Regions from separate parts of the Streptomyces sp. NPDC027189 genome, predicted to be linked through region 2. Evidence: riboswitches for the same ligand, from Rfam matches in the RefSeq annotation. Region 2 holds a riboswitch; each other region holds the start of a gene.
The links. Region 2 has a riboswitch for cyclic di-AMP ahead of ACZ4RZ_RS16875 (peptidoglycan DD-metalloendopeptidase family protein). Riboswitches for the same ligand answer to the same signal wherever they lie in the genome.
Positions count from the first base shown of each region.

Region 1: it holds a riboswitch for cyclic di-AMP, as region 2 does, so the genes downstream of both, ACZ4RZ_RS07190 (NlpC/P60 family protein) here and ACZ4RZ_RS16875 (peptidoglycan DD-metalloendopeptidase family protein) in region 2, are expected to answer to the same signal.
Region 3: it holds a riboswitch for cyclic di-AMP, as region 2 does, so the genes downstream of both, ACZ4RZ_RS22595 (M23 family metallopeptidase) here and ACZ4RZ_RS16875 (peptidoglycan DD-metalloendopeptidase family protein) in region 2, are expected to answer to the same signal.

Region 1 is NZ_JBVHRI010000002.1:593,932-598,202, reverse strand. Features, by position in the region: gene ACZ4RZ_RS07200 (alpha-amylase) at 1-431, shown strand, start outside; gene ACZ4RZ_RS07195 (luciferase domain-containing protein) at 437-904, opposite strand; gene ACZ4RZ_RS07190 (NlpC/P60 family protein) at 1,026-2,183, opposite strand; cyclic di-AMP (ydaO/yuaA leader) riboswitch at 2,193-2,365, opposite strand; gene ACZ4RZ_RS07185 (hypothetical protein) at 2,660-2,887, shown strand; gene ACZ4RZ_RS07180 (DUF2182 domain-containing protein) at 2,935-3,720, opposite strand; gene ACZ4RZ_RS07175 (hypothetical protein) at 3,840-4,016, shown strand; gene ACZ4RZ_RS07170 (FAD-dependent oxidoreductase) at 4,117-4,271, shown strand, end outside.
Region 2 is NZ_JBVHRI010000006.1:167,085-171,355, forward strand. Features, by position in the region: gene ACZ4RZ_RS16870 (alpha-galactosidase) at 1-2,069, shown strand, start outside; cyclic di-AMP (ydaO/yuaA leader) riboswitch at 2,364-2,530, shown strand; gene ACZ4RZ_RS16875 (peptidoglycan DD-metalloendopeptidase family protein) at 2,533-3,426, shown strand; gene ACZ4RZ_RS16880 (SGNH/GDSL hydrolase family protein) at 3,796-4,271, shown strand, end outside.
Region 3 is NZ_JBVHRI010000009.1:23,088-27,358, forward strand. Features, by position in the region: gene ACZ4RZ_RS22590 (aldo/keto reductase) at 1-866, opposite strand, end outside; gene ACZ4RZ_RS22595 (M23 family metallopeptidase) at 1,025-2,062, opposite strand; cyclic di-AMP (ydaO/yuaA leader) riboswitch at 2,074-2,230, opposite strand; gene ACZ4RZ_RS22600 (PP2C family protein-serine/threonine phosphatase) at 2,512-3,720, opposite strand; tRNA gene ACZ4RZ_RS22605 (tRNA-Met) at 3,869-3,942, opposite strand; gene ACZ4RZ_RS22610 (dihydrofolate reductase family protein) at 4,036-4,271, opposite strand, start outside.

The sequences.
Region 1 (4,271 bases), on a different contig from region 2:
TCGAGGGGCGCCGGGTGCGGCCGCCGGTCTTTCTCTCCCGCCGCCCGGAGGAGCCCGTCGACAAGGAACTGCTCGCCTTCCACCACCGGCTGCTGGCCTCGGTCGCCTCGTCCGGAATGCGCACGGGAGGGGACTGGCGGCTGCTCGACTGCACGGGCTGGCCGGACAATCCGTCCCACGGCAACCTGGTCGCCTGGTGCTGGGCCACCGGATCAGCCCGCCACCTCGTGGTCGTCAACCTCTCCGACCAGCCCGCCCAGGGCCGGGTCCGCCTGCCGTGGACCGACCTCCGCGGCCGCCCGTGCCGCCTCGCGGAGCTGCTCACCGAGCAGACCTACGAGCGGGACGGCGACGAGCTGGTCGACGCCGGACTGTACGTCGGCCTGGAGGGCCGGCACTGGCATGTTGTCGCCGTGCCCGTAGGACCGTAGTCGCGTCAGCGCCCGTGTGGGATGAACCGGCCGACTGCTTTCCACGCGGCCGGAACCCGCCGGTGGCGCACGGCCGCGGAGGCTCCCGCGCGCGACGGGGGAATCGCCTGAGGTTGCCAGTCGCAGAGCGTCGAGGGGTCCTCGGGAGGTGCGGCGCCTCCGGCCCCGTCGTGCTCCTTGAGAGCGACGCTGATGAGTGTGAGCAGGAGCGCCACATCGGCGTCGCAGTCCAGCAGCACGGTGATCCACGAGGATCCGGGGTGCACCCGCACAGCGGTGCTGTGCTGCAGGTGTGGGAGCAGCCGATGGACGGCCGCATGCGTGAGATGCAGATCCGCTGCGTCGTCGGAGTGGAAGTGGACGATGTCGTGCCCCGTCGTCCCGAAGGCGCGTCCAGCGGCGCATCGGGGCGAGCCACTTATCAGGTTCGGCCATGACTCCAGTTGGGTCATGGCGCGATCGGCCACGGTCATGCGCACCATGGTCGCGCACTATTCACCCTGCCAACTACCCCCCTTCACCCTCTGCTTGGTCAATTGGCCGTTCTGCGCCCCTCATGATCCCGGAGCGGCCCCGTGCACCGGGCCGTAGGGCTCATGCGGGCCGTGCCGCGCTGTGGATCGCCGACGCTTCGGCGAAGAAGATCGACTCCTCGCGCACGTATGCTCCCGGGCTCGGCGCGTGGATCATCAAGCCGTCGCCGATGTAGAGGCCGACGTGGCTGACATCGCCGTAGAAGAAGATCAGGTCGCCGGGCCGGATGTCGGCGAGGGGGATCGCCGTACCGACGGTCGCCTGCTCGCGCGCGGTGCGCGGGAGTGCGACCCCGGCGGTTCTCCAGGCGGCCTGGGTGAGGCCCGAGCAGTCGTACGAGCCCGGTCCGGACGCGCCCCAGACGCATGGCCTGCCGATCTGTCCACGGGCAAAGGCGAGTACCTTCGCGGCTTTGCTGCCGTCTCCGGAGTCCGAGGTGCTGTCCGCGCCGATGGGCACGACAGCGGCGATGGGCGTGGTGGTGCTGAGAGTGGCCGATTGCTGTGGCTGCCACTCCTCTTCGGCCGGGCGAGGAGTCAGTTCCTCGTAGGCACGCCAGGCGTCTTCCGCCGGCCGGGATTCGATCGCCGGGAAGGGCGCGATCAGCTGAGGGGTGTGGCGGGAGAGCAACTCGCGGGCCACCGCGAGCTTCTGCTGGATCTGCCCCTTGGAGGTCTTCAACGAGGCCGAGGCCTGTCGCGGTTCCGCGGCCGGTGCCGGCAGGGCCTTGGCGACTTCCTGCCGTGTCCGCGGCGCGGCCGGCAGCGCGGCGACGGCCCCCGAGGTCAACTCCGCCACCGGGCCGGCAGCCACCCCGGCGACAGGACCGGCGGTCAACTCCGGGACGGGTCGGGCGGTCGACTCCCGCCCACGCTGGGCGAGTCCATCCGCCGGACGTACCGCCGGACGTGCAGGCCGCGCCTCGGCCGCGCGGTTCGGCATTCTGTCGGCCGGCAGCCTCGCCGGGACGGTCGGCCCCAACTGCGCGCGCCCCACGTCGAACCATTGCCTGGTGACGTCGTCGAGGGCGGGATCGTTGGGCCTGCGCCCGCTGTCGACCGCCGGGTTGACGCGCCCACGCGTCCCCGTGGACATCGCGCGGGTCGCGTTGTAGTTCCCGGTGGCGGTCTCGGCCTGGTCGTAGAGGCTGCTGATCCGCTGCCGGACCTCTTCGCGGCTCGGCCCGTCCGCTGCGGGCGGCTTGGCGTCGGGAGCCATGGGGGACGCACTCCTTCCGTGTTCCGCCTACCGAGTCAGCTGTCGGGTTCGGGCGGACGGTTCCGGAAGGTATGCCCTACGGCCCTTGCCCTGCTGGGCGGTTGGGCCGATTCACCCCAAAGTCGGTCGGGTCCCCGGCTCCGGCCGCCACGGGGGCGCACCGGACTCGGCGGAGGCCGCGCGACCCGGCGAGGTTCGCCGGAGGGAGTCGTGCGGTCCGCCCGTCAACCTAGCCAACTTGTGTGCCTCGCGTGAAGGTTGAAGTGCGAAGTGTCCGATATGTATTTGTGACCTTCGTCGTACTGGGTGCCCCGGCTTGCGCGGTCGGTGTGGACCGGCGACGAGCAGCTCGGCCTCGACCCCGGGCGTACACGCCGACCTGGTCCACCGCCCGCGGGCCTCGTAGTTGATCTCGCTGCCGGAACTGTGGGCTCCACCACGGCGCACGCTGGCATGGGCCTGATGAAGTGGCCCGAATGCTCGGGCTGCTCATCAACCTCCTCCCGTTCTGGATCCGCGAGCCCCTGTTCGTCGCTCTCGGCATCCCCTTCAGCGGCTTCCTCTTCTATGCGGCCGCCAGGGACGGGGAACCGATCATGGCCGCGCTCGGCATCGCCGTCCTCGCTTTCACCGCCCTGCGCGTCTATACGATGGTCCGTGTGCTCCGAGCCCGTCGCCTGGCCCAGGACGCCAACGCCGCATGACAGTTCATCTCGGCCGCGACCGCCGGTACACCGCATGAGGTGAGCGGTCACGTCATCGGCTGCATCGACAGCCCGGAGTGTTGCAGTCCTGGCAGCAGCCAGCTCTGGAACGGAGCCAGTGCGGCCAGAACCAGGAACGCAACGCCGACCGCGGCGCTGAATACCGGTCCGAGCCGCCACAGCTTCTCGATGAAGATGACGACCGCGAGTGCGGCCATCGCCGCGATGTTCATGGTGCCCAGCGGAACGAGGACGATCATGAGCCCCCAGCAGCAGCCCACGCAGTAGAGCCCATGGTGGGCCCCGACGCGCAGGTCGCGGGTGCCCGACCGGTAGCCGCCATGGCGCACGAACCGACCCGCGGGGCTTCGGCAGTGGCGCAGGCAGATGTTCTTCAGCGGACTGAACTGGTGGAGTCCGGCGAGCAGGAAGGCTCCGGCGCCGATCCAGCGCCCGGCTTCGGGGTGGCTGTCGACAAGGTTGCCGGTCACGGTGAGGATCCCGTACACGACCAGGCCGAATGCCGCCCAAGCGATCAGGTATCCGCCCGCGAACCGGGTGATCCGGGCCGCGCGGGCCGTACCGGAGGACTGACGGCCGATGTCCAGGGCCCAGGTGACGGCCACCGGCGCCACGGACGGGAACATCATGGCGATCATCATGATCACCCAGAGGAGGAGGAACGGGGGCAGGTCGAGGCCCATCGTTCCCGGCTCCATCTCCATACCGTCGGCCTGCTCCACCACGAGGAGCCACGCGAGGAGGGCGGGCAGCAGCATGACGGACCAGGCGGCGGTCATCGTCCGGGCCGGGAGGAGGTTGCCCGGCCGCATGGGTGCGGAGAGGGATGCCCAGTTACGGAACACACTTCCAGGTCATCACAGAAGGCGGTCGATCGCCTGGCAGCCGCTCTGCCCCGCAGGACCTGCCGACCTGCGAGGACGGGGGGCGAATGGAGGTGACGATCCGCGTCACCGAGCGGATGAACCACCGCTGCGACCCCGGCCCGCCGCGCGGCTGCCCGATGACCGCACTCACCGGCGCCTGCGACCCGAAGGCTTCCCCGGACGAGGTGGCCGCCCGGCGCCACCAGGCGTCGGCCTCCTTCGAAGCCGACCTCATAAGCTGACTTTATGAGGTCATAGATCCAGCCCGGCTACTGACTTAGGTTTGCCTTAGTTTAGGCTTCCCGGCGAGTACGTCTGTTACCGCTCGAAGGGAACCTGATCATGCCTCGCCCCCTGCGGGTAGCCATTGTCGGAGCCGGCCCCGCCGGGATCTACGCCGCCGACGCGTTGCTGAAATCCGCGACGGCTGCTGAGCCGGGCGTGTCGATCGACCTCTTCGAGCGGATGCCGGCCCCGTTCGGGCTGATCCGTTACGG
Region 2 (4,271 bases):
TGATCGAAGTCGGCGCGGACGCTCGTACCTGGCTTCTTTCGGGGCCGACGAGCAGCTACGCACTGCGGCTCACCGAACGCGACGAGCTGCTGCACCTGCACTGGGGCCCACGGATCGCGCTCGCCGACGCCGAGGCGCTCGCCACGCTGCCCGCGCCGCAGTACTGGCCCTTCGAGTCCCCGCTCGACGGGCGCGAGGAGTACCCCGTCGAGGGCGGCCCGCGCTTCGTACGGCCCGCCCTCTCCGTGCGCACGGACGAGCGCCGCGGTACCGAGTGGTGCTTCGAGACGTACGAGACGGAGGGCGACGAGCTGCGCCTGCGTTTCTCGGACTCCGGGCTCGGTATCACGCTGCACTACCGGATGCGCGGAGATGTCGTCGAGCGCTGGGTGACGCTCGCCAACGAGGGTCCCGCCCTGGAGCTGCTGCGCGCCGACTCCGCGACCTGGACGCTGCCCGAGCGCGACGGCTGGCGGCTGTCCCAGCTGCACGGGCGATGGGCGGCCGAGTCCCGGCTCGTGCGCACCCCCCTCACCTACGGTGAGAAGGTCATCGGCAGCCGGCGCGGACACACCGGGCACCAGCATCTGCCCTGGGTCGCGCTCGACGGCGAGGCGACCGAGGAGAGCGGCGAGGTGTACGGGTGCGCGCTCGGCTGGTCGGGCTCGTGGCGGATCTGCGTGGCCCAACTTCCCGATGCGCGCGTGCAGATCTCCGGCGGCGCGGGGTACGACGACTCCGGGCTGCTGCGCCTGGAGCCGGGGCAGTCGTTCACGACCCCCGTCTTCGCCGGACTGTGGAGCGACGGCGGCTTCGGCGGGGCGAGCCGGGCCTGGCACGCCTATCAGCGCGCGTACGTCATCCCGGACGCGGACCAGGACCGGCCGGTGCTCTTCAACTCCTGGGAGGCCACCACCTTCGACATCTCCGAGGAGCAGCAGGGGGTGCTCGCGCGCCGGGCCGCGGCGATGGGCGTCGAGCTGTTCGTGGTCGACGACGGCTGGTTCGGGGCGCGCACCAGCGACCGGGCCGGGCTCGGCGACTGGACCCCCAACCCGGACCGCTTCCCGGCAGGGCTCAAGCCGCTCGGTGACTACGTGCACGCGCTGGGCATGCGATTCGGGATCTGGGTCGAGCCGGAAATGGTCAATCCGGACAGTGAGCTCTATCGCGCGCACCCTGACTGGGTGCAGTTCCATCCAGGGCGAACCAGGACGGAATACCGCAATCAGCTCGTACTGAACCTCGCTCGCCCGGACGTTCAGGAGTACCTCTGGGAGCAGCTCGACGGCCTGCTCTCCAGTGCCCCTATCGACTACGTGAAGTGGGATTTCAACCGCTGCTTCACGGACGCGGGTTGGCCCGGCGAGCGCTATCCGCAGAAGCTGTGGGTCGAGCACGTGGAGGCCCTGTACGCCCTTCTCGACCGGCTGCGGGCCGCGCACCCCGGGGTCGCCTTCGAGTCCTGCTCGGGCGGTGGCGGCCGTATCGACCTCGGCATCATGGCGCGTACGGACCAGGTGTGGACCTCCGACAACACCGACCCGCTCGACCGGCTCGCCATCCAGCACGGCTTCAGTCAGGTCCACCCGGCCCGGATCATGGCCGCCTGGGTCACGGACAGCCCGAACACGCAGCTCAATGGCAGGATCAGCTCGCTGCGCTTCCGCTTCGTGAGCGCCATGGCCGGGGTGCTCGGCGTCGGCGGCGACCTGAGCGAGTGGGGCGAGCCGGAGCTCGCCGAGGCTCGGAGGTGGGTGGACCTCTACAAGGAGATCAGGCCCGTCGTGCAGCGCGGCGACCTCTACCGGCTGCGGCCCCCGGAGGGCGGGCTGAGCGCGGTGCAGTACGTCCATGGTGATGAGACCGTCGTCCTCGCCTGGCTCCAGGCCCAGCGTCACGGCGAGCCGCTCGCCCCGCTCAGGCTGCGCGGACTTGACCCGACAGAAGCGTATGAGTGCCGCGAAACGGGCGAAGTGCACCGAGGTGCGGTGCTGCTGCATCACGGACTGCGGACGGGGCTGCGGGGAGACCTTGACGCGACGGTTATCCGACTGCGTCGCATGTGACTGTTCTGTCCGAATTAGTGCCTTCATTCCAAGTAGCCCTGGAATAATGCATCGTGGGTCGAGGTGCGTGAGGAGCGTCATATTCGTGACGATGTGTTGCGGCCGCCTTTTCGCAATCCGCCCCAATTTCCGGGAGGGTTGAGGGCTCGGAAAGATCGCCGATTCACGGAGGGTGACCGGAATTTCGCGATGGATCAAGAAGGGCGTGCGCACATAAAAGCCACATGGTTGTGGATGCGCTCTCATCTCGCTTACGTTCAGCCTCAATCCGGACGGACGCCCAATCCTGCCGCCGCCCGGAATCCGCACACTCACCCGCATACGGCAGGAGCGGGGGACCCACAGGTTCCATGCCTGTTCCGGTCTCCGGAACGGCTAGGGGTATAGCCGTGCAATTGCACGGCCGGGCATCTCCAGCCCGCACCCGACAGCTCACCTCGCAGGCGCCGGAGAGGAATTCGTCATGCCCGCGAAGGGTAAGCACCGCCGTCCCAAGTCTCAGCGTTTCACCCGCTCGATCGCCGTGGCCGGAACCGGCGGCGCCGTGCTCGCGCTGCCTCTGATGGGAGCCACCGGCGCCCACGCCGCGACCCCGACGGTCTCCGTCGCGCAGAGCGTCGAGAAGCCCGCGAAGAAGACCGCCACCGCCGCTCCCACCGCGGCGAAGAAGGCGGCCAAAATCAAGACGTACGCGGTGAAGGCCGGCGACTACCTCGCCAAGATCGCCGACGAGCAGAACGTCAGCGGCGGCTGGAAGAAGCTCTACTCCGACAACCGCTCGGCCGTCGGCAGTGACCCGTCGCTGATCCACCCGGGGCTGAAGCTGACGATCGGCAAGAAGGCCGCCTCCGGCAGCGCCACCCGGTCGTCGGCCGGGACGGCGCCGTCGGCCGCGAAGAGCACCAAGGCCGACGCGACCACCAACGCCGCCTCCGCCAGCAGCAGTTCCGGCTACACCCTGCCCGTCGAGGGCGCCACCGTCGGCACCGCCTACAAGGTGGCGGGCAGCATGTGGTCCAGCGGCTACCACACCGGTGTGGACTTCGTGGTCCCGACCGGCACCACGATCAAGGCGATCGCCGCGGGCACCGTCGTCTCGGCCGGCTGGGGCGGCGCCTACGGCAACCAGGTCGTCATCCGGCACGCCGACGGCCAGTACTCCCAGTACGCCCACATGTCGTCGCTCTCCGTCTCGGCGGGCCAGACCGTGACCGAGGGCCAGCAGATCGGCCTCTCCGGCGCGACGGGCAACGTCACCGGACCGCACCTGCACTTCGAGATCCGCACCACGCCGAACTACGGCTCGGACGTGGACCCCGTCGCGTACCTGCGCTCGCACGGTGTCGCCGTCGGCTGACGCGTCTCCCTCGCCCCCAAGGGCCGGACCCCATGATCCCCGGGGTTCGGCCCTTGGTGTCTCATGAGCGGCGCGGCAACGGCTCGGCACGGAGTGCGCGCCGTCGTCAACGGGCGGCCGCAGAAGCCGGGTTCTGCGGCGCCGGCGCCCCGGCGCCGGCGACGTCCATGTGGGGCGGCTGCCTCAACGGCGTCCGTGCGGGGCGGCTCCCTCAACGCCCCTGATCAGGGGCTTATTCCGGAACTGGACAATACTTTAGGCGTGGCTTATCTCACCATCCGTCAACCCTTCCTTACGGTCGCGTAGCTCACATCCGAAGGTGAATCATGGGCCGACGTGGCAGACGATTCGAAGAGTGACAACAGATCAGTGATCGGGTCGTACGTGGCGGTGGGGGACAGCTTCACCGAGGGCGTCGGCGACCCCGGCCCTGACGGGGCCTTCGTCGGTTGGGCCGACCGGTTCGCGGTACTTCTCGCGGACCGCCGGCCAGAAGGCGACTTCAACTACACCAATCTCGCCGTACGCGGCAAACTGCTCGACCAGATCGTCGAGGACCAGCTCCAGGACGCGAAGCAACTCGCGCCGGACCTGGTCTCGTTCTCCGCGGGCGGCAACGACATCATCCGGCCCGGCACCGACCCCGACGAGGTCGCGGAGCGCTTCGAGCGCGCGATCGCCGAACTCACCTCCGCCGTCGGCACCGTCATGGTGACCACCGGCTTCGACACCCGTGGCGTGCCCGTGCTGAAGCATCTGCGCGGCAAGATCGCCACGTACAACGGACATGTGCGGGCCATCGCGGACCGCTACGGCTGTCCCGTACTCGACCTGTGGTCGCTCAA
Region 3 (4,271 bases), on a different contig from region 2:
TGCTCAGGCGTCCGCGCCGAGGAGATGGGCGCCGCGACCGTCGGCTGGGCGGCGAGCCAGGCGAGGGCGACCGTGGCGATCTCGGCGTCATGGGCCTGGGCGACCTCGTCGAGGGCGGCGAGCACACGAACCCCCCGCTCCGTCTCAAGGTGCTTGGCCGCACCCTGGGCCCGCGCCGAGTCCACCGTCGCCCCCGGCCGGTACTTACCGGTAAGGAAACCGGAGGCGAGGGCGAAGTACGGGACGGCCGCCAGACCGGAGCGCGACGCGATGTCCCGCAGCGCGCCCTCGTACGTGTCGCGCGAGACGAGGTTGTAGTGCGGCTGGAGGGCGACGTACCGCGCGAGCCCCTCGCGGTCGGAGAACTCCAGGGACTCCTGGAGCCGCTCGGGCGAGATGTTGGACGCGGCGATGTGGCGCACCTTGCCCGCCTTCACCAGCTCGTCGAGCGCACCGATGATCTCCTCGACCGGCACCTCGGGCTTGTCGAAATGGGTGTAGTAGAGGTCGATGTAGTCGGTGCCCAGGCGGCGCAGGGATGCGTCGGCCGCGGCCTTGATGTTGGCGGCGGACAGCCCCGGATACTCGGGGTGCTGGCTGACCTTGGTGGCGACCACGACATCCGAGCGGTTGCCGCGCGCCTTGAGCCACTTGCCGATGATGGTCTCGGACTCGCCGCCCTTGTTGCCCTCGATCCACGCCGAGTACGAGTCGGCCGTGTCGAGGAAGTTGCCGCCGGCGGCCGCGTACGCGTCGAGGACGGCGAAGGACTGGGACTCGTCGGCGGTCCAGCCGAAAACGTTGCCGCCGAGGGAGAGCGGGAAGACCTCGAGGTCGGAGGAACCAAGCTTGCGCAGAGAAGTCATGCTCAACTTCAACACCCGTGCCGGATGGATGTATTCCACACACGATTACCCGCACGATCACACGCCGAGACGCCGCGCGACTCCGCACACGCCTGACCGGCAGCCCTGACGTCGGGGGGGTGCCGTCAGGACCACCGGGGATCAGGGGAACGTAGGTGTCAGGGGTTGATGCCCTTGCTGCGCAGCCACGCCATCGGGTCGATCGCGTCGCCGCCGCCGGGGTGGACCTCCAGGTGCAGGTGCGGCCCGGTGACGTTGCCCGTCGCGCCCACGCGCCCGATCACGTCACCCGTGGCGACCTTCTGGCCCGCGCTGACGCTGATCGACGACTGGTGGCAGAACCACAGCTCCGTACCGTCGTCGAGGGTGAGAATCGTGCGGTAGCCGTACGCGCCGGCCCAGCCCGCCTCCGTGACGGTGCCGCTGTGGATCGCCTTGATCAGCGTGCCGGTGGGCGCGGCGAAGTCGAGACCCGTGTGGTAGCCGGAGGACCACATGGAGCCGGCCTCGCCGAACCGGGAAGTCAGCGTGTACGAGGAGGTGGGCAGCGAGTAACTCTTGGCGAGCTCGGCGAGGCGCTTGGCCTCGGCGGCCTGCCTGGCAGCCTCGTCCGCCTTCTTCTTCGCGGCGGCGGCCTTGGCCTCGGCGTCGTCCTGCTGCTTGGCGGCGAGCGCGACGGCCTGCTTCGCGGCGGCGGCCTCGGCGGCGTCCTGGGCCGCGCTGTCGACCTGGTCCTGCTGCGACTCGGCCTGCTGCATGATGCGGGCGCGCAGTGCCTCGCCCGCGTCGGTGGCGCCCTCCGCGGCGTCGGCGCTGGTCAGACCGGCGCTGGTGAGCGGGGTGGCGGAACCCTTCGGCGTGCTGGAGCCACCGTCGGATATCAGGGCCTTGGCGGATTCGGTGACCGACGACAGGTCGGGCAGCGAGATCGACACCGGCGGCTTGCCGGGCGCCGCGGTGGCCATGCCACCCGCGCCGACGGCGGCGATGACGCCTACGCCGAGAACCGTGGAGCTGCGGGCGAGTCCTCCGCCGCGCTGCTTGCTGACGCGGTGCCGGCCGCGGACGGGACGGACGGAATCCTCAGTGGGGTTCCACTCCTCCCAAGGACCCTCGTCATTGCCGTACGCGTAGCCGAAGGGCTGTGTGTCGCTGGGCGCGAACGAGGTTTGCTGGGCAGGCCGGTTGGACGCCACGTGGGCGTGCTCCTTTCCTTCCTTCTCGCCTACCGGGTTAGCTGACGGGTTCGGAGCAGGAAGGTCTCCTACGCGCGTCCACCACGGTTTCTCCACCGTGAAAGACGCTCGATTCACCCCAAGTTGGTGGTTCCCCGGTTCCCTTGCGGGATTCGGCGCGTGCGCACGGAGCCGCCTCTTGTGACGGCTGGGACGACCGCGCTGCGTTATCGAACGTTAATAGACTCGGGTACCGGATTCCAAGCTGTTCGGACTGATCATTAACGCTTTTGGCCAGGACTTTGGGGTCACCACCGGCCTAAATCGGGCGAGTTGACCACGCTTCACAACCTTCGAGTCAGCTGACGGTATGTCAGTTGTTATGCGGAGGGGCATCGTCCGATCACCCCTCGTGACAACGATCAAGAACGCCGCACGGACGACTCGCAGGGAAGCCATAGGGACGACTCTCAAGAACGCCGCACGGCAAGCAGCGCCATGTCGTCCGTCGTGCCGTCGACCGTGTGCCGGCGGACCTCCTCGGCGAGGGCCGCCAGCAGGGCGTCCGGCCCGGGGAAGACGCGTCCCGCGAGGCGCGCGGCGGGATCGTAGAAGCCCCCGCGCTCGTCGCGGGCTTCGGACAGGCCGTCGGTGTGCAGGAGCAGCGTCGCGCCGTGCGGGAACTTGGCCTGCACGGCCCGGTCGGGCCAGGTGCCCAACTCGCCCATGCCGAGCGGCAGCGCGGGATCCTCGGCGTCGAGTGTGACGAGCGTGCCGTCCGCGTGCAGCAGCAGCGGCGGCGGATGGCCGCGGTTGACGATCCGTACGACGTCCTCGCCGTGCGGGATCTCGGCGAGTACGGCCGTGGTGAACCCCTCGAAGGCGTCGAGGCCTTGGCGCCGGGTGCCTTCGCGCGCCAGCGCCCGCTCCAGGCGCTGCGCGACCGCCTCCAGCGTCGCCTCCTGCTCGGCCGCCTCCCGGAACGCCCCGATGACGACGGCGACGGCGGCCACCGCGCCCATGCCCTTCCCGCGTACGTCGCCCACGACCAGCCGTACGCCGTGCGGGGAGTCCTGCACCGCGTACAGGTCGCCGCCGATGAACGCGTCCGCCTGCGCGGCCTCGTAGCGCGCCGCGACCTCGAGGCCGCCGATCCGCTCGTCGGGTTCCGGCAGCACGGCGCGCTGGGCGGACTCGGCGATCTCCCGCACCGTGGCGAGCCGTGCGTCGCTGCGGCGGACGAGGATGTTGATGACGACGGCCAGGATGCCGGCCGTCGCCACCGTGACCACTTCGGTGACCGAGTCGACGTCCGGGACGATGCCGAGCCCGATGTGGATCGTGAACACCGCGGTGATGCCCGCGAGGCCGGTGAGCACCGTGCCGCGCAGTGAGTAGAGGGGTGCGGCCACGAGCGGCGCGGCCGTGAAGAGAGGGGCCGCGGTGAAGTCCGACGGCGTGAAGTAGTCGTAGCAGGCCCCGGCGACGATGAGCAGCGCGGGGAGCGCCCGGACGAAGGCCCGCGCCGTCGAGATCCTGCGCCGGCCGGGTTCCGCGGCGCCGGGCGGCCGGGTGTCCCCGAGGCCGGGGTCGGGCACGGGCACGGGGTCGCCGGGCAGCCGTCCACCGGACCGGTCGTACGGGCCCTCGGCCCACTGCTCGCCTGTTTGCTGCCCCACCCGTCCAGGCTTCCCGGAGCGGGGGCGGGGGGCGACCGGTGTGGACCGACCGGGGGACGAGGAGAGGTCGGGATGTGCGGAGCCGTGGTGGCCGGCAAACACCAAGGGCCGGAACTCGTGAATCCGAGTTCCGGCCCTTGGCCTTCAGTAGCGGGGACAGGATTTGAACCTGCGACCTCTGGGTTATGAGCCCAGCGAGCTACCGAGCTGCTCCACCCCGCGTCGTTGACATCAGTGTACGCCATCCGCGGGACCCGAAGCACACACGTTTAAACGGGCCCCCGTGCGGACCCCAGCGGCAGGTGTCGGCGGGATTCACAAAAGGTGCCGGTTGGGCGCCTTGGCGCGCTCCTCGTACTCCGGGAGTACGACCACGTCGGCGCCCTCGGCCACGAGGAGCCCGTTCCCGTCGGCCCCGGCGACGAACGTGTCGGGCTCCCGCCAAGCGGTGACCACCCGCCGTACCCCCGCGTCGAGAATCAGCCGGGCACACGGGGCCGGCCGGGAGGCCCGCCGGGCGCAGGGCTCCAGGCTGCTGTACACCGTGGCCG